Regions from separate parts of the Caldibacillus sp. 210928-DFI.2.18 genome, predicted to be linked through region 2. Evidence: a T-box and tRNA genes for the amino acid it is inferred to sense, from the RefSeq annotation. Region 2 holds a T-box; the other holds one or more tRNA genes.
What was found. The T-box of region 2 lies ahead of leuS (leucine--tRNA ligase). A T-box ahead of a tRNA ligase gene usually reads a tRNA of that ligase, here a tRNA-Leu.
Positions count from the first base shown of each region.

Region 1: it encodes a tRNA-Leu, which carries the amino acid that the T-box ahead of leuS (leucine--tRNA ligase) is inferred to sense. The anticodon was not compared.

Region 1 is NZ_JAJCHL010000087.1:77-11,524, forward strand. Features, by position in the region: gene LIZ98_RS14570 (glycosyltransferase family 2 protein) at 450-1,466, opposite strand; gene LIZ98_RS14575 (hypothetical protein) at 1,500-2,126, opposite strand; gene LIZ98_RS14580 (glycoside hydrolase family 3 C-terminal domain-containing protein) at 2,129-4,309, opposite strand; gene LIZ98_RS14585 (sugar ABC transporter substrate-binding protein) at 4,253-5,053, shown strand; gene LIZ98_RS14590 (HAD-IA family hydrolase) at 5,238-5,828, shown strand; tRNA gene LIZ98_RS14595 (tRNA-Leu) at 6,085-6,168, shown strand; gene LIZ98_RS14600 (inorganic phosphate transporter) at 6,323-7,375, opposite strand; gene LIZ98_RS14605 (hypothetical protein) at 7,725-8,624, opposite strand; gene LIZ98_RS14610 (hypothetical protein) at 8,697-9,563, opposite strand; gene LIZ98_RS14615 (WD40/YVTN/BNR-like repeat-containing protein) at 9,547-10,485, opposite strand; gene LIZ98_RS14620 (AEC family transporter) at 10,748-11,448, shown strand, end outside.
Region 2 is NZ_JAJCHL010000014.1:31,664-45,392, forward strand. Features, by position in the region: gene hmpA (NO-inducible flavohemoprotein) at 324-1,526, shown strand; gene LIZ98_RS05130 (gamma carbonic anhydrase) at 1,571-2,095, opposite strand; gene LIZ98_RS05135 (tetraprenyl-beta-curcumene synthase family protein) at 2,298-3,368, shown strand; gene LIZ98_RS05140 (LLM class flavin-dependent oxidoreductase) at 3,555-4,556, shown strand; gene mnmM (tRNA 5-(aminomethyl)-2-thiouridylate-methyltransferase MnmM) at 4,766-5,338, opposite strand; gene mnmL (tRNA modification radical SAM protein MnmL/YtqA) at 5,335-6,300, opposite strand; gene LIZ98_RS05155 (YtzC family protein) at 6,636-6,902, shown strand; gene LIZ98_RS05160 (MDR family MFS transporter) at 7,343-8,530, shown strand; gene LIZ98_RS05165 (hypothetical protein) at 8,594-8,830, shown strand; gene LIZ98_RS05170 (biotin transporter BioY) at 8,910-9,494, shown strand; gene bioB (biotin synthase BioB) at 9,532-10,524, shown strand; T-box leader at 10,813-11,045, shown strand; gene leuS (leucine--tRNA ligase) at 11,145-13,559, shown strand.

The DNA.
Region 1 (11,448 bases), on a different contig from region 2:
AGTTTTTGCTAATTGACTCCTCATTTTGTCCACGAGAGTCGTTCTATTGGACAGTTTCACCTGGTTGAGCCCCCTTTTTGTCCGCGAGAGCCGCTCTATTGGACAGTTCTTCCTGATTAACTTCCCTTTTTGTCGGTGAGAGCTTGCTCTATTGGACAGTTCTCGCTGTTTGGCTTCCCTTTTTGTCCGTGAAAGGCACTCTAGTCTACTGAAAAGGTGCGAAAAAATTTTTCCGAACGCCATAACTAGAAATACTTTTGCGGTTAACCATACTATATTTTTGGGTCATGAACTTATTTCGAGTAGTTTTTCAGTAGCCTCAATCCATACTTTTTTCAGCCCCTTATAACCGTCATGCTGGTTTTATCTATAAAAAAAATACCTTTCAATCATCTTACCATTGAAAGGTATGTGCATTCAACTTGTCATCTTTTTTACAAGTAAATCTGTTAATTAAAGCCGACAATTTTTTGTGAGATTTTATAGGCTCCGACAGAAATGGTTCGACCAACTCGTCCGGGCAAATTCATGAGCTGACCTAATATTCCGTATCTAAGATTATGATATAGTTCAAAATCTCTTTCTCTAATAAAATTCCATAATTCCTTTTTCTTTTCTAAATTTTCCGGGGTACCTGAACGAATTAACATAATTGCCGAAATAACCGTCACGATTTCTATATGATTGAGCATATATTCCCGTAGCTTTGGATTTTCAATTGTATCCAATTTTACAAGTTCAATCATAAGCTTATTAACCTTTATCTGTTGATCAATTCGTTTTATCATAACCTTCTCATTTACCGACTGGTCATTTCTGCCAATAAAATAGCGGTAAAAATTTACATCGATGTAAATCATTTTTTTCACATATTGGAGCGGTTGATAAACAAACAAATTATCAACATAAAAAGTATGTTTCGGTAATTCCAAGCCGCATTCTCTTAATAAATTCGTCCTGTAAATAAGGGAATGCATCATGATATATTGCCCTTTACGAAAACGACCGATATCGTCCCATGAAAAAATCCGATTTTGCGGAAAGACATTTTCATATTTCATTACTTTCTTGTTTTTCTTTCCTTCTTTTTCAAATACAAAATTGCTGACCACCATATCAACAACCGTATGATTTCTCGCCATCGTTTTCAGTTTGTGCAAGATTTTCATATACGATGGGTAATCGACCCAGTCATCACTGTCCACAACTTTTAGATATAAACCTGAAGCATGACGAATACCGGTATTAACAGCCCCACCATGGCCGGCGTTTTCTTGATGGATTGCTTTCACAATGGTTGGATATTTTTTTGCATATTCATTGGCAATTACTGCTGTTTGATCCCGGGACCCGTCATTTACTATCAGCAATTCCACATCCTCCCCCCCGGGCAACAGGGAGTCAATGCAATTTCTCATATATTCTTGTGAATTATAACAAGGAATAACGACTGATAATAATTTCATCTATCACACTACCTTTTTTTTGAACCTAGGTTTCTACTTTTCCGATTCATTTTTGAAAATAATTTTAAAGATCGGGAAAAATACCCAGAAGGAAATTGCGCTGTTAATGAGCATTGTAATAATATCGGCAGTCGTTTCACCAGCAGAGCCCCATCCCCATGTATTCATGAGTAAGTTATAGATTGGCGCTTTGTAGAAACCTTGAGCTGCTGCAGCACCGATAGTTATTAAAATATAAGCAACGACATACCAAAAAGCGGCTTTCCAAATATTACTATTCGACTTAAATGTTATATTTCTTTGGGCAAAAAAGTTTATGACTTGTGCAATACCGATTGTAATTTGAACGGCAAGGAAATAAGCAAGACCTCCACCGCCACCATTAGATAGGGACCCCGCTGCATAGTCAAAAACATAATAAGGACTACCATCAAAATTGTGCCCAAATTGCATAATTTGAAAATTTGTGTCAACCAATGATGTTTGCCCAAAAAAACTTTTTAATAAAGGCATTAATACAAATTGTAAAACTGTTACCCCGTTACTTAACATAAAAAATACAAGAAACTGCGCAATATTCGGGTGTTTCTCTTTGTATTTTACCCATATATTAATCGTTCCTGCAACTATTTTATTTTGTTTGATTTTACCACTCGCCATGATTACATCTCCTTAACTGCGTCAGTTTCATGGGTTAAAGAACTTTTTTCTTTTAACATTAATTTTCTTTGTTTTAAGAAATAATTTAGTCCTTTAAAGAAATGTCCGTTTACAATCATTAAAAGGCCATCGAGCATTGGCATGTTAATCATGCCGCCGGTCATTCTGGAAATCCCTCGAAATGGCATATGATAAACAGACATGATGATGAGATTGGCCGTGCTTCTTTTTCCAATTTTTCTTAAAAACCAATGGGCAAATTTTATAAGATGAAAGGCAAATCTTGCAAAACCACCTTTTGCATATTGGCACTGTGCAATCGTGTCATTGTATCCAAGCGGTTTTGAACGGTCCCATTTCGGATCAGGAACTTTTCTGCCAATCAAATGTTCAAACTCTTCTAAACTTACATTCCTTACTTTTCCAGAATAATAAGATGGCAGTTTTTCTTTTTCATACGGTACGGGTGCTGCGGTTCCTTCAACATGTAGATTTCCATTCAATCTTATATCCAAACTTGAAGCACCAATCATTATTTCATATTCAGCATCCTCAATTTCCCATTGGTTAGTTTTTACGTTAAAATAACGAAATGTTTTATCATCAAAGGAAATGGTAACTTCCTTTGTTTCACCCGGTTGAAGATAAACTTTCTTAAATCCTTTTAATTCCTTTTTTGGTCTAAAAATTGCTTCAGACTTGCAACCGACATAAAGTTGAGCGATTTCTGATCCGGCGTGATTTCCGGTATTCGTTATGTTAAATGTTACTCCTTTGCGGCTTACCTTAAGATCGGCATACGCAAACGTTGTATAACTTAGCCCGTAGCCAAACGGGAACAATACCGGGATATTCGCTGTATCATAATAACGATAGCCAATGTATGGTCCTTCCCGATATTCGACACTTACTTCCTTGCCCGGGAAGTGATGATAGGAAGGGGTATCTTCATAACGGATTGGGTAGCTTTCTGCTAATTTACCGGATGGGTTGACTTTTCCGGTTAGTACGTTCAAGACGGCCTTAGCCCCCGCTTGCCCACTTAAATATCCGTGGACGAGCCCCTTCACTCTATCAATCCAAGGCATTTCTACAGCCGAACCGCATGAAAGCACAACAACAATATTTCGGTTTACCTCATATATAGCATGTAATAATTCGACCTGATTTTTCGGGATTTTCATATTTTCCCGATCTAATCCTTCAGCTTCTGTCACTTCATCTAATCCGATATATAAAAGAACGACATCGGCACGACTTGCCAGTTCACATGCCTTATCTATTTTTTTCTTATTCTTCTTCCCGTATCGTTCAAAACCCGGTTCGAAGCCAATAGCTTTAATACTGGATTCATCAAGGCAATCCAATGTATGATTTAAAATGGTCGGATTGACAATGGATGAACCGGCTCCTTGATACCTTGCCTCTTCTGCAAAATCACCAATCACGGCTACTTTTGCATCTTTTTTTAATGGTAAAATATTTCCTTCATTTTTTAATAGGATAATGGATTCTTCGGCCACTTTTTGGGCCATTTGATGATGTTCTTTCGTGTCAAAATTGATATGAGGCTTTTCAAATACTTTTTCTGTCGTGAAAATAAGATCCAATAAGCGGTCGACACATTCATCTAACACTTTTTCTTGAATTTTTCCGCTTTTTATTGCTTCAACGATTTCTTTATCGGTTTCACCGTCTGTTGTCGGCATTTCTAATTCATTGCCGGCTAGGAGTCCAGCAACACGATCATTGTTTCCACCCCAGTCAGTTACAACGACACCATCAAACCCCCATTCATCACGGAGAATGTCTCTCATTAAATGCATATTTTCATTCGTATGTGTGCCAGTTAACATATTATAGGAAGACATAACCGTTTTCGTTTTTCCTTCTTTAACAGCAATTTCAAAAGCTGTTAAGTAAATTTCTCGGAGTGTCCGCTCGTCGACAATTGTGTCAATGACCATCCGTCTTTCTTCCTGATTATTGACGGCAAAATGCTTCACACAAGCGGAAATTCCATTGAATTGAATTCCGCGAATGAGCACGGCAGCCATTTTTCCGGCAAGATATGGATCTTCACTGTAATATTCAAAGTTTCTTCCACACAATGGGTTTCTTTTCATATTAATACCTGGGCCCAGCAAAACGGAGAAAAAGCAGCGAAGAAATACGGTTTTCATTTTATCGCTAAATTTATGAACCGCTTTGATAAGTCGGAGCAAATTCAAATGATTAATGATGTAAAAAAGGAAGGATTGGATTATTTAATTATCATACCTTCCGAGCAAAAAAGCCTTGCACCTGTTATTGATGATTTGTATCGTGAGCAAATTAAAACCATTTGTGTGGATGCAGATATCCCTAACAGTAAACGAATTAGCTTTATCGGTACCGACAATTATGAAGCAGGGAAAAACTTAGCGAATTTGATTGCCAAACAACTTGGCGGAAGTGGTAAGGTTATTTTGAGTGCAACCAACATCAATCAGGAAAATTTAAAATTACGGGTGAAAGGTGTATACGATGTTTTAGCAAAATACCCTAATATTAAAGTTGTTGGTGAGCAATCCGGTTTCTTCGATAATCAAGAGCGGGTGAAGGATTTCGAGAAAATCGCTAAAACATGCGGTGGTTTCGACCTTGCTGCAGGGGTTGACAGTGATTTTGGAACAGTCGCTATGCTTTATGCCGAAAAACACGACATTTCAAATAAAAAATTTATCGGTTTTGATGACAATCCGGTCAATTTACAAGCGATCAAACAAGGTGTTCTCGATGCCGTTGTCTCCCAAAGACAAAGACTATTTGCGGAATTAGCTGTTAAGAAAATTTTTGATCTGGAAGCCGGAAAACATATTAAGGAAAATGACCTGTTAAGCACGTTTATAATTAATAAAACAAACATTAACGCTATATCGAAATAAAGGGGCACTTCAGTGGGGGAAGCGCTATCCTCCACTGATTTCGTTTAAGCATCCGGCTTCTTCATTTCAACAAAGGAAAATCAATATCCATGCAGGCATTCCTCATCCACTTGTCGAAAACTATGGATTTGCTTACAATAAACATATGGGAAAACATTATTTCAATCAACTCGGAGGTAACTCGGTGAATATTTTATGGGATTTAGACGGAACTTTATTTGATACATACCCCAAATTAATGGCTTCTTTTCAAAAACTCGCCGGAAAGCAAATCAATGAGGATGAACTTATCCGCTGGTTAAAAAAAGATTCCAAACAAGCTTTCAAACATTACGGAATTTCCGAAGACAAGCGACAAGAATATCAAAAAATTGATTTACAGTTTAAAGATGAGGACAAAAAACCGTTTCCTTTTGTGGAAGATGTTTTAAAAATGGCAGATAAAAATATCATTGTTACCCACCGATCAAGAGTATCTACTTTACGTCTATTAAAATATTGGAAAATGGATCATTACTTTCAAGAGATGGTTTGCCCTGAGGAAGATGGTTTTCCACGCAAACCCCACGTCGCATCCTATGCCTATGTTCATGACAAGTACGGAATTGACCTCGTTATTGGGGATCGGGCATTGGACATTATACCGGCAAAAGAATTGGATATTCCAACTTGTTTATTTCAAAATGAAAATGAAGAAGCCGACTTTCATTTATCATCATACAAAGATTTTCCTCAAGTTTTAGAAGGCTTATCAATGCGAAAAAGTAATCGATAATATAATTGAATCAAGGGATCGGGTACCCGGTCTCTTCCTTGGAACCTTTTATTAAAATGATAAGACGATCATCTTTCTGGAAGGAAAAATATTTTTCAAGGTCGTAGGAAAACATTGAAACGGACCCAACACGGACAAGCGAGACCGACAATTTGGCATTTTTCGGTACTTGAAATTTTTTTCCCTTAGATATATAATAATTTTTGTTCGTTGTTTCTGTCTTTGTCGGTGATGTTTTAGATTCATTTTTGATTTTGCGGATATGGTGGAATTGGCAGACACGTATGATTCAGGTTCATATGCCTTAACCGGCGTGGGAGTTCGAGTCTCCCTATCCGCATTTATTTTTGGAAAACTACTAAAGTCAATGCTTTGAAACACTCAAGGTATTGGCTTTTTTATATTTCGCTTTTTTACGAGGCGAATCGAGTTGAACACATCTGCTGTATGATCTCCCAGTCACTTTCTTAACCTCGATGCTTATAAATCCTTTTTCAAAATATTTGCATAAAAAATATCGCCATTAAGTATCCGATGATTCCACATCCCGGGAAAGTTAAAATCCAAGCCCATATCATTTCTTTTGCAACATCCCAGTTCACATTTCTAATGCGCTTAGAGGCGCCGACACCCATAATAGCTGTTGTTTTTGTATGAGTAGTACTGACGGGCAAACCAAAAATAGAGGCAGTTAAAAGTGAAATGACACCGGCCAGGTCTGAGGCAAATCCTTCATGTTTTCGCAGTTTCACCATGCTCATTCCAACCGATTTGATGATACGATAACCCCCGATGCTGGTCCCTAATGTGATGACCACACTGATAACTAACATCACCCATAATGGAATCGTAAACACGGTAGCTTCTGTAACACCTTGTGAGAGAAAAACACCAAATAGAAAAACACCAATAAATTTTTGACCATCTTGTGCACCATGCATAAAAGCCATTCCGGCACCGGCAAATATTTCTCCATATTGAAAAAAATTTGCTGATTTACTTAACGGAACATTTTTAAATAAACGATTGATTATTTTTACAATAAAAAATCCAAGTCCGAATCCCATTACGGTTGAAATCACAAGCCCGTAAATAACCTTCATCCATTCATGTCCATTGACCCCTGCAAAACCTCCCTGAAGTGCAATGGCAGCACCGGTTAAACCGGCAATTAATGCATGACTCTCACTGGTTGGGATTCCAAAATACCAAGCACCCGTAGCCCATAAAACAATGGCTACCATTGCTGCACATAAAGCGACAATACTATTGTGAGCATCACCGCTAAAATCGACCATATTATAAATCGTTTCAGCAACGGTTGCATTAAAAACAGTCATTACGGTTACACCAAAAAAATTCATTAAGGCTGCCATAATAATCGCCTGACGAACACTCATGCAACGTGTTGAAACACATGTAGCGATTGCATTTGGGGCATCCGTCCACCCGTTTACAAGAACGACACCTAATGTCAAAAGAACTGTCACAAGCATAATCGGATTACTAGTAATCATTGTTATAAAATCTGGGAATGATAAAGACATTTTCTCACCTACTATAATTACGATTTGTATTGAGCACATCGTTTTTTGAAAATTTGATCATAATTGTGACTGCTTTCACATTATTATTGTATATTTTTTAAACGATAAATCAAAATTTCACCGATGCCCTTTTCAATTATACATTAGTTTGAAAAAATATGTTTTAATACTTTTTAAACATATAATGATAATTTGGACGTAAATTCAAATTTCTCATTTTAACTACTTAACCTTACTTTTTAAACATATAGGCTAATTAGGACGTAAATGGTTTTGCGCAAAATTTATCACGAATGTAAACAAAGCATGTGAAGTACTAGATCCATTCACATGCTATAATTCTATGTTTTTAATAGTTTATATCATAGTATTCATTTGTTTCCGGATTATATTGAAACAATTTATAAAAGTCGTCCGGTTTTATTTCATCATCTTCCATGTCCACTTCCAAAAATTCCCATTCTTTTTCACTTATGGAATCAATAGACATAGATATTTTATTTTCCATAATAACATTCTTAATTTGGTGGGAGTATGTCAGACTGGGCTCATCGTATCCAAATCCGCTAAATTTCACCGGCTCATGCTCCTTTAAATAAAAAATAAACTCCCATTCAAAATCCTGTGAAGAATATTTCCCAATATCCGAAACAAGGGCTGCTTCGATTCGGACGCTTTCTACGTCTTCCCACGGGATGGCAATTTGTTCCTCCTTTGATGATAAAAACAATCCTTCTTCCCTAATCGCATAATAATCATTCTTTCCATAAATCGATAATCCGGCACTAATCAAAAAAGCTACGACCAGTGAAATATACAATTCCTTTTCAACCTTAAACCCAACGATATAAATCACTATAAACAGACAAAACGCATAAAATCCGGTAAAAATGATAATTAAACCGATAAAATCTTGATAATTGGTAATGTAAATATCAGTTGGGGTAGAAATCCTGTTTGTGTTTTTATCATTGAAATATACAATAATTTTTAATAGAATTGGTGCTAAAAAAGAAATTCCCGTATAAAAACGAAATTTTTCCCACGTAGTTTCCTTTACTTTTTTCAATCCGTAAAGCATAATGATTCCGATTGTAAAAGGTAATCCGCCAAGTAATAAATATATAAAAATACTTATAAAGGGATGATCCCATTCGGCTACCCCCGTCGCAGCGATTCCTGTAATAAACGATAAAATAATAATGATATAGCTAACGACTTTTTTTACCTTTGTTAATACTGACCGCAAAGTAATTCTCCCCCTATGTTACAAATGCTATCGTATAAAAATCGTTTATTTCATGCTTTATATTATTCTTAATTACATGGAACTACTTATTCGCTTTAAGAGAATAGGTTCCGTTTTTCCCATCGTTGCTTTGTACAAAAGGATGGTACCTGGTGTTTCTCCCTTTTCTGCAGCTTCAACATTGAAGTCTTTATTTAAGGCAATCGTCCAAACCGCTTCGTTATTTTTCATTAACACAATCGCCAATGTTCCGAACTGGACGACTTGATCCCATTTATAAATTTCTGTCCTTCCATTTACCGTGACAGACAGACCTTCTGTTTCATTCGTAATTCTGGCATTTTTCCCTTGCCAAACACCATAAATTTGGGCTGCAACATAATAATAAGATATGCCGGTTCCACGATCGCCATATGTACCAATATATTGATGTACAGTTTTGTCCTTTGCCTTATAGGTTACTGCTGCAATATCATCTGTTAACCAATCCACTTTAAACCTGCCGTTCGTTTGATAGGGCAGTTTTTCTTTCGGTCGTCCCAAAATACCAAAATAGGAGCGGTAGTAATATGTTTCCCCGGTCTTCGTATTTTCTTTTAAAGACAGGACATGTTGAAAGTTTGGCGAAACACTGATAATATTCTTTATCTCCTTATTCGTCTGGGAAATCATCGTAATATTGGGAATCATAAATATTAAAACAACGACTGCCCCAAAAACCTTCCATTTTTTCTCTAAGTTCAAAAGTTGCAGTATGGCAATAAATAAACAAATAACAAATATCATGTTAAGTACATAAAAAAGTCGATTATCTATATATTCAAATTGTAGTCGCTCATGAAAGAATAAAAAACCTATTTGCAAGAAAAAAATCCCAATAGACAAGATAAACAGTATCCAGCCCTCGATTAGGTTCATTTTTTTACTTGTTTGCTTCATCCGGGGACACCTCCATTGAAAACGCCCATGTATTTCCTTTGTCTGTGGAAATAAATTTTCCCTTCACTAAACCACCTTTATAGTCGCCATTCGGACCTTGATTCACAAAAACTGCTAAATGATCATCTTCTATAAACGGTGTCTCTGCTTGCACAAAAATTTTGTCGTACTCGGATGGAATATTTACCGTTGCTTGTTTCCAAGTATTTCCGCCATCTTGAGTTACGTATAATTCCGGTGCTTCCGGATTTATCGTCCCAAAAGACAGAAAACCGATCTTTGCATCAACAAAGCCCCCGTCTGCAATAAGTCGACTAACGCCCGAATTATTCGTTTCCTGCCAACTTTGGCCGCCGTCAAATGTTAAGAACACATTGGAACCTTCTTGTGACATCGTCCGCCCGCCGGATATGATAATATACCCGAATTGATCATCAACAAAACCTACTTTTCGGAAACGTACACCCATGTAATGTTCGGTAACGACCGAGTTCATCCAAGTTTTCCCTTGATCGAGTGTAAATAGGATACGGATCGTTTCGTTATCCCAACTCGGTTCTTCGGCATATAAAAAGGCAGTCCGATTTTCTGTCAATAGATAACTATGATCAATCAATTCCTGTTTGTTCCCATTATATTCGCCGGCAAACAATTGATCTTTTTCTATAGGGACGGTGATCCAATTTTTCCCTTTATCAAAAGTAATTTGAAGCCGGTCATTCTGCAGGGAGTATCCGATTTGTTCATTGACATAAATTCCTTGAATCGGTTCAGGTTGTGTTGGTGTTTCATCTATGCTTTGTTCCTCCGGTTGTGGATCGATATCCGGTAAAGCTTGATTAGGCGTTTGATTATAAAAGAAAATTCCAAGTAATAATCCGATGACCATTACAAGACTGATCGTAATGACAAATTTTTTCAAAGGAAGCACTTCCTCCAATTCAGCATTATATTTAAAAAATATGTTGAGAAACTGTAGATGAAAAATCACCATCTAAACTTAGAAGGATTTTTATATAGAAATAGCGAAATATATGTATTTATCAAGTAAAACTATCGAAATATATTTTTTCATCAAGATTCGAATTAATAACGATAGGAAAGGGATTTTTTATGATACACGAAATTTTTACAACACTTTTTCAAGTCATTGTTCCTTTGTCACTCTCGGTGATTGCGGGGCATTGCTATTCCGTTATAAACAAGTGGAAATTGCACCTTTCTTGACGCTTGTACTCTATTATTTAACGCCGGTGTTAATATTCGAGAGATTAATGAAAGCAGACGTTTCGTACCATGATGTATATTTGACATTAGCTTATTCCTTGTTAAGCCTTTTATTCCTTTGGGCTGTTTCAAATGGATTTGGAAAACTATTTAAGCTTTCTTCCAGTGATACGGCCAGTTTGACACTTATCTCCGCGTTTACCAACAGTGTGAATTATGGAATCCCTTTGATTCTTCTTGCTTTTGGTCAAGCCGGTTTGGACAAAGCCACCGTTTATATTGTTTTGCAAATGGTGATTGTTAATACAATTGGAATCTATTTTGCAGCCCGCTCACATTTTCGTATAAAGGAAGCGATCAAATCTGTTTTTTCCTTACCGGCTATTTACGCTTCATTGCTTGCACTTTTATTACGGTCGTTTCAAATTCATTTACCTGAACCCATTGATACAGGAGTTTCTATGATTTCAGCTGCATATTCACCGATTGTTTTGGCTATTTTGGGAATGCAAATGATGAATGTAAAAACTTCATCCATTAAAAATAAAGAACAGGTTACTTTTTGGACCGGGATGGGCATCCGAATGATTATCGCGCCAATCATTTCCTTACTTTGCTTGTTTCTTTTAAAAATAGACGGTATTTTACATTCGGTTTT
Region 2 (13,729 bases):
GTTTATAAAGAAGGTAGGGGATGAACTGTTCGCATACGTCCGTTTGGTTCAATACTGATCATGAGTGGGGAATGGAGAAAATCCAACTGATAACAGCAAGGTTAGGCCATAAAAAATTATAGTCAACGAGCAAAATAGGTAGGAGAGGGGATACCCACATATATCCGATTTGTTCAACTGACAATCAATTCTTCCACTGATTAAAGTACCAGTTTATTAATTGTGAACGTTTTTTAAAAGATGTATTTTAAATATTGTTTTAAAGAGAGAATTATTTTAGATTAAAGATGTATTTAATTTACATGTTAAAGGAGATGGAAACAGTGTTATCTGAAAAAACAGTCAAAATTGTAAAATCAACCGTACCTGTATTAGAGGAATATGGCACAACGATTACAAGCACATTTTACAAAAGAATGTTTCAAAATCATCCTGAACTGTTAAATTATTTTAACCATGTGAACCAACGAAGAGGAACTCAACCGACTGCTTTAGCCAACACAGTCATTGCTGCAGGAAAACATATTGATGAATTAGAGATAATTTTACCGGCAGTAAAACAAATTGCCCATAAACATCGGGCTTTAAGCATTAGACCGGAACATTATCCGATTGTTGGTGAAAACTTATTGGCCGCAATTAAAGAGGTATTGGGTGAAGCAGCAACAGATGAAATTTTGCAAGCGTGGGCAGAAGCGTATGAGGAAATTGCCAATGTATTTATTCAAGTTGAAGGGGAAATGTATCGGGAAGCCAGCTTACAAAAAGGCGGTTGGACTGACTTTAAAGCATTTACAGTTATTGATAAAATTAAAGAAAGTGAAGTAATTACATCTTTTTATTTAAAACCAACGGATGGCGCATCTATTCCAACTTACTTACCCGGGCAATACATAACAGTTCGCCTAAGCATACCCGATGAAAAATTCAAACATAATCGCCATTATAGTTTATCATGTGCACCCGGGAATGATTATTTCCGCATTTCTGTAAAACGGGAAAATGAATGTGAACCGTTGGGTGTGGTATCGAATTATTTACATGATCATGTACATGTCGGGGATCAACTAGAAATCAGTGCACCGGCTGGAGATTTTGTATTAAATACGGAAGAAACTGAACCTGTCGCATTCATTAGCGGTGGAGTCGGAATTACGCCGTTATTAAGTATGTTTGAGACATTGGTTAAGGATAATAGCGAACGTGAAATCACATTTATCCAAGCTGCCAAAAACGAAAATGTGCAAGCGTTCGGTGATTATGTTAAGGAGCTTGCGAAAAAACTAAACAAGGCAAAAGTTTATACAGTTTTAGAACAAAAAAATCTTGAGGAGACCGACTGTGATCATATCGGCTATATCGATCTTTCATTTTTACAAAAGGTTGTATCTAAAAATACTATTTGTTATCTATGTGGACCGGTACCCTTTATGAAAGCTGTTGTTCAAATATTAAATCAGATGGGTTTGCCTGAACACCATATTCGCTATGAGTTCTTTGGTCCAAAGGTGGATTTTATTCAATAGTTTGCAGTACGTGAAAAGACCGGGAAATAAGGTATCCGGTCTTTTTAGTAATTGTCTCTTAAATTTTTATAATATTGCCCTTTCTCCCGGTATTCTTTGTAAATCCGATTCATTTCTTCATAATCTTCGTCAGTTAAATCCCGGATTACTTTTGCCGGTCTGCCGAAAGCCATTGTATGTGGCGGAATTTTTTTGCCGGGTGGGACAAGACTTCCGGCACCTAAAAAAGCATGTTCGCCAATTTCCGCGCCATCAAGAACAATGGAGCCCATACCGACAAGCGCATTTTTACGAATGATGCAACTATGCAAGGTAACTTGATGGCCAATTGTCACATTATCTTCCAAAATCAACGGATTACCGGGACTTTGGTGAAGCATGCATAAGTCTTGAATATTTGTGTTATTCCCGATTTTTGTCGGCGCCACATCACCACGAATTACCGTTTGAAACCACACGCTGGAATATTCCCCAATTTCCACATCTCCGGTTACCGTAACAAAATCAGCCAAATAAGCCGTTTCAGCAATCTTTGGGTATTTCCCTTTATAGGGATATATTTTATACATCCAACTCCACCCTTCATGAAAATCTACCTAGTCTATTTTACATGATAATAATTAATTATTCACGCTTAACATAGGAGTAAAGTTAGAATAAAGAAAACTACGCCGGAAAAAACAGGTCATTACAAATTCAAGTTGTTTTTCGATATAATATACTTTATATAAAAAAACTATATTGTAATAAGTGATAAGTGAGGCGAATCAAGTGGCAGTTCCATCTGGCCCAATAACGTTAATGATTCATTCATATAAGAAAATTTTTCCAGCTGTTCATAAGGAACTAGACTATTGGAAAAAGCGGGCGAATGAAATACCGAATGAAGAATTGCGAAAACAGGCGCTTTTAAGTATTAAGAATAAACGATTCCATTGTGAAGGTGGATCAATATTGGCTCTTTTGGCAGAGAAAAACTATCCGAAAGTTATATCCTTCATTATTGCTTATCAAACAATCAGTGATTATTTGGATAATTTATGTGATCGTTCCAATTCACAAGACCCGACAGATTTTCGAGCACTTCATGAATCCATGATAACCGCATTGACTGTCGGAAAAGGGGGAACGAACTATTACAGGTACCGGGATGATCAAGAGGATGGCAACTATTTGCAGGAATTGGTAACAACTTGCCAAAATGTATTGAAAAAAATAAAGCATTACCCAATGATTAAAGAATATTTAATTGAGCTATGCCAGTATTACTGTGATTTACAGGTACATAAACATGTGAAAGTAGAGGAGCGGATTCCCCGGTTACAAAAATGGTTTAACGAGTCAAAAACGAATCTCCCGGAAATGGAATGGTTTGAATTTTCCGCTTGTTCCGGTTCAACATTAGGGATTTTTTGTTTAGTTGCCTATGCGACGCGGGATGATTTTACCGAAAAAGATGGATTAGCCATTCGCAACGGTTATTTTCCATATATTCAGGGGCTCCACATCCTCCTCGATTATTTCATTGACCAGGAAGAAGATCGGGAAGGCGGTGATTTGAACTTTTGTTTTTATTATAAAAATCATGAACAGCTGTATCGTAGGTTTCGATTATTTTTACAAGAGGCAGATACACATACGAAGGAATTACCGGATCGGAAATTTCATCAGTTAATTAATCGCGGCTTACTTGGTTTATATTTATCCGACGGGAAAGTTGATGAACAACAATCGTTAAAGGAACTGTCACAAAAATTATTAAAATTAGGTGGTACGAAAAGCTACTTCTTTTATATAAATGCAAAAGCCTATCGAAAATATCAAGCAAGGAAAACTCAGTAATAGGTAGGAGGAGAGCCGGAATCAGCGAAAAATCATTTTCGCTTGCGAGGTAATGCTATCGAAGTCTCTGGTCACCGAAAAAATATAAAATTTTTTCGGCTTGCGAACTAATACTTAAAACTTGAAATTTTCCACTATATGCGAATTCATATCATTTGAACAAAAACGCTTAAGGAGGATGGAAAAATGTCTTTAAAACTAAGTATTTTAGATCAATCACCGGTATCAGAAGGGCAAAGTGCCGAGGAAGCTTTGAAAAATACGGTAGAATTAGCTCAATCTGCCGAAAAATGGGGATACACCCGATTTTGGGTATCAGAACATCATGATACGTATAGTTTAGCAGGTTCTTCCCCGGAAGTGTTGTTAGCATATTTGGCTGCGAAAACTGAGCATATACGAGTCGGCTCGGGTGGCGTAATGTTGCCGCATTATAGTTCGTATAAGGTTGCCGAAAATTTTCGTGTACTGGCTGGATTGGCACCGGGACGAATTGATTTAGGTGTCGGACGTGCTCCCGGTGGAATGCCGCGTGCAACAATTGCTTTGAATAAAAGTCGTACTCGGAATGTCGATGATTATCCCGAAAAAGTAGAAGAATTGCTGCAATATTTATATGATGATCTTCCGGAGACGAACCCTTTATATGGCTTGAAGGCATCTCCAATGGTTAAGACTGTACCGGAGCTTTGGATGTTAGGTTCCAGTCCGGCAAGTGCCGTGTTGGCGGCAAAAATGGGGTTGCCCTACAATTTTGCCCTTTTTATTAATGGCGAGGGCGGGGTATCGTTCATGAATCACTACATAAATAATTTTACTCCGTCAAACTATTTGGAGAAGCCAAAAAATATGGTAGCGGTATTTGCTATTTGTGCCGAAACGGATGAAGAAGCAGAACGAGTTGCATCAAGTATAGATTTAAGTATGATTATGTTGGAGCAAGGTATGGAATCGAAAGGAACACCGAGTCCGGAAAAAGCGATAAGTTATCGGTACAGTCCTTTTGAGCTTAAGCGAATTCAGGAAAATCGGAAGCGGATGATTGTCGGGAATCCGAAAAAAATCAAACAAAAGCTTGAAGAATTAAGTGAACTTTACCAAACAGATGAAATCATGCTCGTTTCAATCACTTATGACTTTCAAGATAAGCTAAAGTCATATGCGTTGATTGCGGATGAGATGCTTTGATTGGTACTGAATAGATTTTGTGATAAAATTCTCAAGGTCCCATGTAGCGGGCTACACTACAGAGGATGAAAAATGTTTTTTTTAACGTAGATACAGGACGAATGGCCATTTAGCGACACGGAAAATATTCAATTAGCTTTTTGAGTGCTCACTATCAGACAGTAAAGAAAAACCTTTTGGCTACTTCCCAAAAGGTTTTTACTTCACCCTTACCGTTTTTCAATTGCAACAATAAATGGCGGGTCATTTTTTTGATTTAAAAATTGATAAAGTAATACATGTGCTTTTTGTTGATCAAGATTTGTTACAAACTGAAGTAAAGCTTCCTTCTCAATTTTCCCTTCCGAATGGCCTTGGTAGATCACAAGGACAATAATCCCTTCCACATCCATTATTTCTAACAGCTGTTCAGTGGCTGTAATTGTTGTTTCCGGTTTTGTAACGATTGAATGATCACCATTTGGTAAGTAACCAAGATTAAAAATGGCCGCTTTAATTTTCCCGTGGTATAAATCCGGAATGCAATCCAGCAAATTTTCATGGCCGGTTTGGAACAGAATAACCGAATCGTGCAAACCATTATTTGCCAATTTCTCCTTCGTCCGCTCAATCGCTTCCTGCTGAATATCAAAGCCAAAAACCATTCCCGTCGGCCCGACCAATTTGGCTAGGAAAATTGTGTCATTGCCGTTACCAACCGTGGCGTCAACAACAACATCACCCGTCGTAGCCGCTTTTTCCAACAAAGAATGTGAATAGGGCAAGATTTTTTCTAACTTCATACCCTATGCACTTCCTGATCAACAGGTGCATGATAAAACTTCCCTTGATAACTGTTTCTCCGTTCCAATTCGGCATCAATCGCATTCAGCACTTCCCATTTGTTTACACTCCACATCGGACCAATCATTAAATCAATCGGACCATCACCGGTAATCCGATGAACAATCATTTCCGAGGGTAAAATTTCTAATTGGTCGCAAACAAGATTGACATAATCATCAAAGGTTAAAAATTTCAACATTCCTTTTTCATATTGTTTTACCATTGGAGTTCCTTTTAATAAATGGAGCAAGTGGATTTTAATTCCTTGAACATCAAGAGCTGCGACTGCTTTTGCGGTTTCCATCATCATTTCCGGTGTCTCCATTGGCAGCCCGTTAATAATATGACTGCAAATGCGAATATGGTGTTTGCGCAATTTTTCAACACCATCTACATAGGTTTGAAAATCATGGGCGCGATTAATGAGTTTGGCTGTTTGCTCGTGGACCGTTTGTAAACCTAATTCAACCCAAAGATAGGTCCGTTCATTTAACTCAGCTAAATATTCGACGACGTCATCGGGAAGGCAGTCCGGTCTTGTTGCAATCGATAAACCGACAACACCGTCTTGCTTGAGTGCCGTCTCATATTTTTCCCGTAAAACATCAACGGGGGCATGTGTATTGGTGAAAGCTTGGAAATAAGCGATATATTTTCCGTCTTTCCATTTTTGATGCATTTTTTCTTTTATTGACTGAAATTGGACCTCAATCGGTTCAACTCGATTACCGGCAAAATCACCGGATCCGGCCGCACTGCAGAACGTACAGCCCCCATAGGCGACCGTGCCATCCCGGTTTGGACAATCGAACCCGCCGTCCAACGAAATTTTAAAAACTTTATGGCCAAAATGGTTTCTTAGATGATAATTCCAAGTATGGTATCGTTTATGATCATTTGTATACGGAAATGGATTCATTGCGTAACGTAACTTCCTTTCAGTTTTATCGCATCTTAACGGCGAGTCAAGACCCACCCTCAAGATTATAGTTTACAAAGAAAATGCCCGCATGCGTCTGATTGGTTAACTAACCATCAAATCCCTACTGATGGAAGTTTCACTTTATAAGGAGCGTTTTTTATGACTAACTTATTCCATAACTTTCATTTTATCATCCCTATTCATATCTTGCATGTTCTTAAAGGAAAAATCGTGTTTGACAATTTTCCCATTAATTGAGAGACAACATTTACAATGAAACGAGGAAAATAAATGTGAAAGGACATGAATGATGGTATTGAGGAGGAGCGTGGATGACAACAAGAAAGTCTATGGAGGATTTTCTTTACCAATGTCAGCAAACGGTTGAATTTGCACAAGAACAGTTAATTGACGGTTCAAAACAAGGGCACTTTCATGATCAGGAATATCGTGAGGCACAACAAAGGCTGGAAGACCAATATAATGAACTAATGGCCGTGTACAGGAGTGCCAATGCCGTGCAAAGAGACCGTCTTCATCGGATGAGATTACAAATCCAATCTTTGCAAAATGAAATGACATTGCTCGACCATCATTAATGAACTTGAGGGTGCCTGGAATGAGGAATTATTTTCTTTATTCCTCTAGGTACCCTTTTTTGTACGTTAAGAATGTATAAATTTCCAGCAAAGAAGCGATTTCGACGTAGAGGGAAATTTTAAGAATTAAGTATAAGTGCTCTTGCGGCTCTGCCAACGCCTGAAGGTTCGGCAGTCACCGTAAAATGATTTTGAATATATTTATGATTTGATGTAAAAAGAAATATTATTGCACAAAAACTTTTCTTTGCATGTTTATAAAAAAACTCCTACAATAATTTGTGAACTTAAATATATTGTTAAAAAAATTCTTATCCCACCTTATTGAGCAGTGTGACCTCACCTCAAGATTTTGAGATGTCCATAAAGGTCCGATTGGTTCAACTAACTATCCGCGGGAGAATGATCCCACGGATGAAACTTTATAAGGAGTGTTTTTCATGCCTCGTCCGTTTTGGTTTATTTTTATTGGTCATTTGATCAACACTACCGGAGGCTCTTTTTTATGGCCGTTAAATACCATTTATTTACACGACTATTTAGGAAAATCGTTATCTTTGGCAGGTTTTGTTTTAATGTTAAATGCGGCAGCTTCGGTCATTGGGAATTTGTTAGGCGGTTATTTGTTTGATAAAATTGGTGGTTTTAAGGCCATTATTACCGGTGCCGGAATTACACTGGCCGCATTAATTGCTCTAACATTTTCACATGATTGGCCAAGTTATGCGGTTTTACTTGTTTTTATCGGCTTGGGCTCCGGGATCGTCAACCCTTCCATTTACGCTTTAGCCGGTGCAGCATGGAAAGATGGGGGTAGAAAAGCATTTAATGCGATGTATGTGGCGGCAAATATCGGTGTTGCTATCGGTTCCGCAATGGGAGGCTTTATTGCATCTATTTCTTTTGATTTAATTTTTATTTCCAATATGGTCTTATACCTTATCTTTTTTATCATTGCATTTATGTCTTACCGAAATATTTCCGATGAGGCTGTCAGTGGAATCTCCTCCATAAAAATTCAAGGTGAAAATGTACATCATTATAGACGGAATATGCGTGCCTTACTTATTCTTTCTATTGGTTATGCGCTTTGCTGGATAGCCTATGTTCAATGGCAAACAACAATTGCAACGTACACCCAAGAAATTCATATTTCCCTTGAGCAATACAGCCTTCTATGGACAGTGAACGGTGCATTAATTGTTTTGGCACAACCGCTATTGGCCGTATTTGTGAAAAAGTTTGCCCGATCATTAAAAATACAAATTATCATCGGCACTTTCATATTCTTGGTTTCCTTTGGTGTTGTTGCCGTTTCTCACGATTTCAGCGGTTTTATGTCTGCAATGATTATTTTGACTTGTGGAGAGATGCTCGTTTGGCCGGCCATTCCGACTATCGCAGATCAATTGGCACCAAAAGGGAAAGAAGGATTTTACCAAGGTATTATTAACAGTGCTGCAACCGCAGGAAGGATGGTCGGACCAATTTTAGGTGGTATTCTTGTCGATCATTTTGGGATGTCTATCCTCATTATTATTTTATTTTTTCTGTACGTTATTTCAATGTTTACGACGATTTTTTATGATAAAGGTTTGGACAAAAAATTTCAGACAAAAGTTGTGTAAAGCTGTCTTCACTGAATCGCTGCCTCATTTCGGGCAGCGATTTTTTGCGGTTGAAATTTTGGTATGGCACTGTTGAATTTTTTCTATTTACTGTTGAATTCCCGTCTATCTACTGTTGAATTTTCTCCTTTTACTGTTGAATTGGCGGGGGTTACTGTTGAATTCATAGGTAGTTTTATTGAATTGGGAATCTTGTTGTTGAAATATCGTGATGTCACTATTGAAATCGCTCCTGTACTGTTAAATCCGGGTAACATTGTTGAACTAGGCGAACTAAAAATTATTTTTAAAATATGTTAACTAATACTAAAAATAAGTTGACAAATACCTCCTTATTCATTATTTTTAAAATATCAACTGTTTAAAGGAGGTAACGCGAATGAAAACTATTGAAATCACATTGGTTAGTATGTTTGTTGTTTTAATTGCAATCGGGGCAAATATTACATCCATTATTCCCTTTGCGGTAGTAGGTGGGGTGCCGATCACTTTACAAACATTTTTTGCCGTGTTATCCGGTTTAATACTAGGGAGTCGCCTAGGTGCGATTACGACAAGTGTTTATGCATTTATGGGACTTGTCGGATTACCGGTTTTTGCCCGTTTTAGCGGTGGATTTGGTTCACTTCTCAGCCCAACCTTTGGCTTTATACTTTCTTTCATTTTGGCTGCTTACGTGGGCGGAAAAATTATTGAAAAGAAAAAAACTGTATCATGGTATGTTTTTGCATCATTAGTTGCCACTGCGATTAATTATTTATTCGGGACGAACTGGATGTATTTCGCTTATAAATTTTGGGCAGATGCACCGGACGGATTTTCATATGGATTGGCATGGCTTTGGATGTTGCCGCCGCTTCCTAAAGACATTATTCTTGCAGTAGTTGCCGGAATCTTTGCTCATCGCATGCGGGTTTCCATCCTTTCAAAAGGCCAATTCAAAAAATTGAAATTAGGTGCATAGCTTTGACAGAGAAACAAGGGGAAAAGGAGGAAATTTTGTGGATTGGAAAGAACTGGCATATGAAGTACTAAATGGCAAGGAAATAACATATGAAGAGGCATTAACAATATTACTAACACCTGATAAACAATTACTGGAACTTCTTCACGGTGCATATATCATTCGTCGCCATTATTATGGAAATAAAGTGAAGTTAAATAAAATAAAAAATGTCAAATCAGGTATTTGTCCGGAAAATTGCAGCTACTGTTCGCAATCAAGCATTTCCAAAGCACCGATTGAAAAATATACGATGTTATCAAAAGAAGAAATCTTAGCCGGTGCGAAACAAGCTTATGATATGAAAATAGGTACGTATTGTATTGTTGCAAGTGGGAGAGGACCAAGTAATCGCGAAATTGAAACCGTTGCTGCAGCTGTCAAGGAGATAAAGGAGCGATATCCGTTAACGATTTGTACATGCTTAGGTATTTTAAAACCGGAACAAGCGGTAAAACTGAAGGAAGCCGGAGTTGATCGTTATAACCATAATATAAACACATCAGAAAGACATCATCCCGAAATTACCACTTCCCACACCTATCAAGATCGGATACATACTGTTGAAAGGGTAAAACAGGCGGGAATCTCTCCATGCTCAGGAATTATTGTTGGTATGAAAGAAAAGAAAGAAGACGTCGTTGATATGGCTTTCAGTTTAAAAGCTTTAGATGCTGATTCCATTCCAGTAAATTTCTTAAATGCCATAAGCGGGACCCCTTTGGAAGGAACAAAGGAATTAAATCCCCGGTATTGTTTAAAAGTATTAGCGATGATGCGGTTTGTCAATCCTTCAAAAGAAATTCGGATTGCAGGCGGTCGAGAAGTAAATCTACGCAGTCTGCAACCGCTCGGGTTATATCCGGCCAATTCAATTTTTGTTGGCGACTATTTAACTACAGAAGGTCAAGCAGATTCAGCCGATTTACGAATGTTGGAAGATCTCGGTTTTGAAATTGACTTTAACTATCAATTCGTTTCGACCAGATAAGCTTTTAAAAACTATGTTCTCAGTCACCTACCACTGACAAAGTTTAATCCCGATAGCATGGCAATGTAAGTTTATCCCGAGTTTAACGACAAATCAAACTTCAGTCTCAAAACTCGGGATAATAAGGGGAAGGAAAAGAGCAATTTTGCAAATGTCCGATTCATTTTTACTAAGTGAGAGATAGATGGCCCCTGTTGATTGTTAATGAGCGGGGTGAATTATCGAAATTCCTCGAACTTTGCTTGCTTTTTTCCAAATTTTTCACTATAATATTGCCATACTAACTGGATAAAAACGGTGACGAGGAGTAGTAATGTCCGCTGTTGTTCAAAGAGAGCTAACGGTCGGTGGGAGTTAGTCATCAGCAACATGAACTCGCCTCTGAGTTGCAAATATGAATTGAGTAATATTTGCCGGCTCGACCCACGTTACGGGCTAATCAAGTGAATATATTTCGGCATTATATGCTGATATATATTAAATTGGGTGGTACCGCGGGAGACAATCCTCTCGTCCCAAATCAGTTTTGGGATGGGGGGATTTTTATTTGTGAATGTTTTGAAAAGAAAGCTATTGGTCAAAATGGAGGATAATTGAAAAAGTTAAAGGAGGCAATTTCAGTGAGTTTCAACCATAGACAAATCGAGAAGAAATGGCAAAACTATTGGCAAGAACATCATACATTTCGAACAACCGAAGACAAAGGTAAACCGAAATTTTTTGCAATGGGAATGTTTCCTTATCCATCAGGGGCAGGTCTTCACGTCGGACATCCGAAAAGTTTTACGGCGGTTGATATTACTGCACGTATGAAAAGAATGCAAGGCTATAATGTTCTTCATCCAATGGGCTGGGATGCGTTCGGATTACCTGCCGAACAATATGCAATTGATACAGGTAATGATCCGGCTGAATTTACTGAAAAAAATATTCAAACATTTAAGAAACAATTAAACGATCTAGGTTTTTCCTATGATTGGGAGCGGGAAGTGAATACAACCGATCCGAATTATTACAAATGGACCCAATGGATTTTTATCAAATTGTATGAAAAAGGGCTGGCTTATATTGATGAAGTGCCGGTTAACTGGTGTCCGGCGCTTGGAACAGTTCTTGCCAACGAAGAAGTCATCGATGGGAAAAGTGAACGCGGAGGCCACCCGGTAATTCGGAAACCGATGAAACAATGGATGTTAAAGATTACTGAATATGCCGATCGTCTATTGGAAGATTTGGATGAATTGGACTGGTCCGAAAGTATCAAAGAAATGCAACGGAACTGGATTGGCCGTTCAGAGGGTGCAGAAATTAACTTCCAAATTGACGGTCACGACGATACTTTCACCGTCTTCACAACACGTCCGGATACTTTGTTCGGTGCCACGTATGCGGTTTTGGCTCCAGAACATGGTTTAGTCGAGAAAATTACGACAGCTGAACAAAAGGATGCAGTTGAAGCGTACCTTAAAGAAGTCCAAACAAAATCTGACTTGGAGCGGACGGATTTGGCAAAAGAAAAAACGGGTGTATTTACCGGCGCTTATGCAGTGAATCCGGCAAGCGGTGAAAAAATGCCCATCTGGATTGCCGATTATGTGCTGGCCACTTATGGTACCGGGGCAATTATGGCGGTACCGGCACATGATGAACGTGACTATGAATTTGCGAAAAAATTTGATTTGCCGATCCGTGAAGTTGTTGCCGGCGGGGATATTCAAAAAGAAGCGTATACCGGTGACGGCGTGCATGTAAATTCCGGATTTCTTGATGGTTTGAATAAACAAGATGCCATTGCAAAAATGATTGCTTGGGTAGAAGAAAAAGGCATCGGGCAGAAAAAAGTTCAATACAAATTGCGTGACTGGTTGTTCAGCCGTCAACGCTATTGGGGTGAACCGATTCCGATTATTCATTGGGAAGACGGTACCATGACAACTGTTCCGGAAGAAGAATTGCCGCTGCTTTTACCGGAAATGAAAGAAATTAAACCGTCCGGAACCGGGGAATCACCGCTTGCCAATGCGACAGACTGGTTGGAAGTCATTGATCCGGTGACAGGCAAAAAAGGACGTCGGGAAACAAATACAATGCCACAGTGGGCCGGTAGCTGCTGGTATTATCTCCGCTACATCGATCCGAACAATGATCAATTTATCGCAGATCCGGAAAAATTGAAATATTGGTTGCCGGTTGATTTGTACATCGGTGGAGCTGAACATGCAGTCCTACACTTGCTATATGCCCGGTTCTGGCATAAAGTACTATACGATATTGGGGTAGTCCCTACGAAGGAACCATTCCAAAAATTGGTTAACCAAGGGATGATCCTCGGTGAAAATCATGAAAAAATGAGTAAATCGAAAGGCAATGTTGTAAACCCGGATGAAATTGTGGAAAGCCACGGAGCCGATACATTGCGCTTGTATGAAATGTTCATGGGACCGCTGGAAGCATCCGCACCTTGGTCAACAACCGGACTTGACGGTTCGCGCCGGTTCTTGGACCGGATTTGGCGTCTCTTTGTTAACGAGGATGGCACGCTTTCTGATAAGATTGTCGACAAAGTTGGCGATGAATTGGAAAAAACATATCACCGTACCGTGAAGAAAGTGACGGAGGATTATGAAGGCCTTCGTTTTAACACAGCAATTTCCCAATTAATGGTATTTATCAATGAGGCCTATAAAGTTGGGGAAGTACCGCGAAAATTTGCGGAAGGATTTTTGCAATTGTTATCACCGGTTTGCCCGCATATCGCTGAGGAGCTATGGTCAAAATTAGGGCATCATGAATCGATTACTTTTTCGACTTGGCCGACTTTTGACGAAAGTAAATTAGTTGATAATGAAATCGAAATTGTTATTCAAGTGAACGGCAAAGTTCGGGCTAAGAAAATGGTGCCGGTGGATAGCAGTAAGGAGCAATTGGAAGAATTGGCAAAAGCGGATGAAGCCATTCAAGCCCAATTGGCCGGGAAAACAATCCGTAAAGTGATTGTCGTACCGGGAAAATTGGTAAATATTGTGGCAAATTAATTTTGAAAGAAGGTCATCTTTTACGGGTGACCTTTTTTGACGACGAGACCCGTTCTCGTCACCATTTTTGAGTGAGAACTGCTTGTTTTTGACGACGAGGGCGAATCTCGTCACCATTTTGAGGTGGAAAAGTCTCATTTTTGACGACGAGCCTCGATCTCGTCACCAAT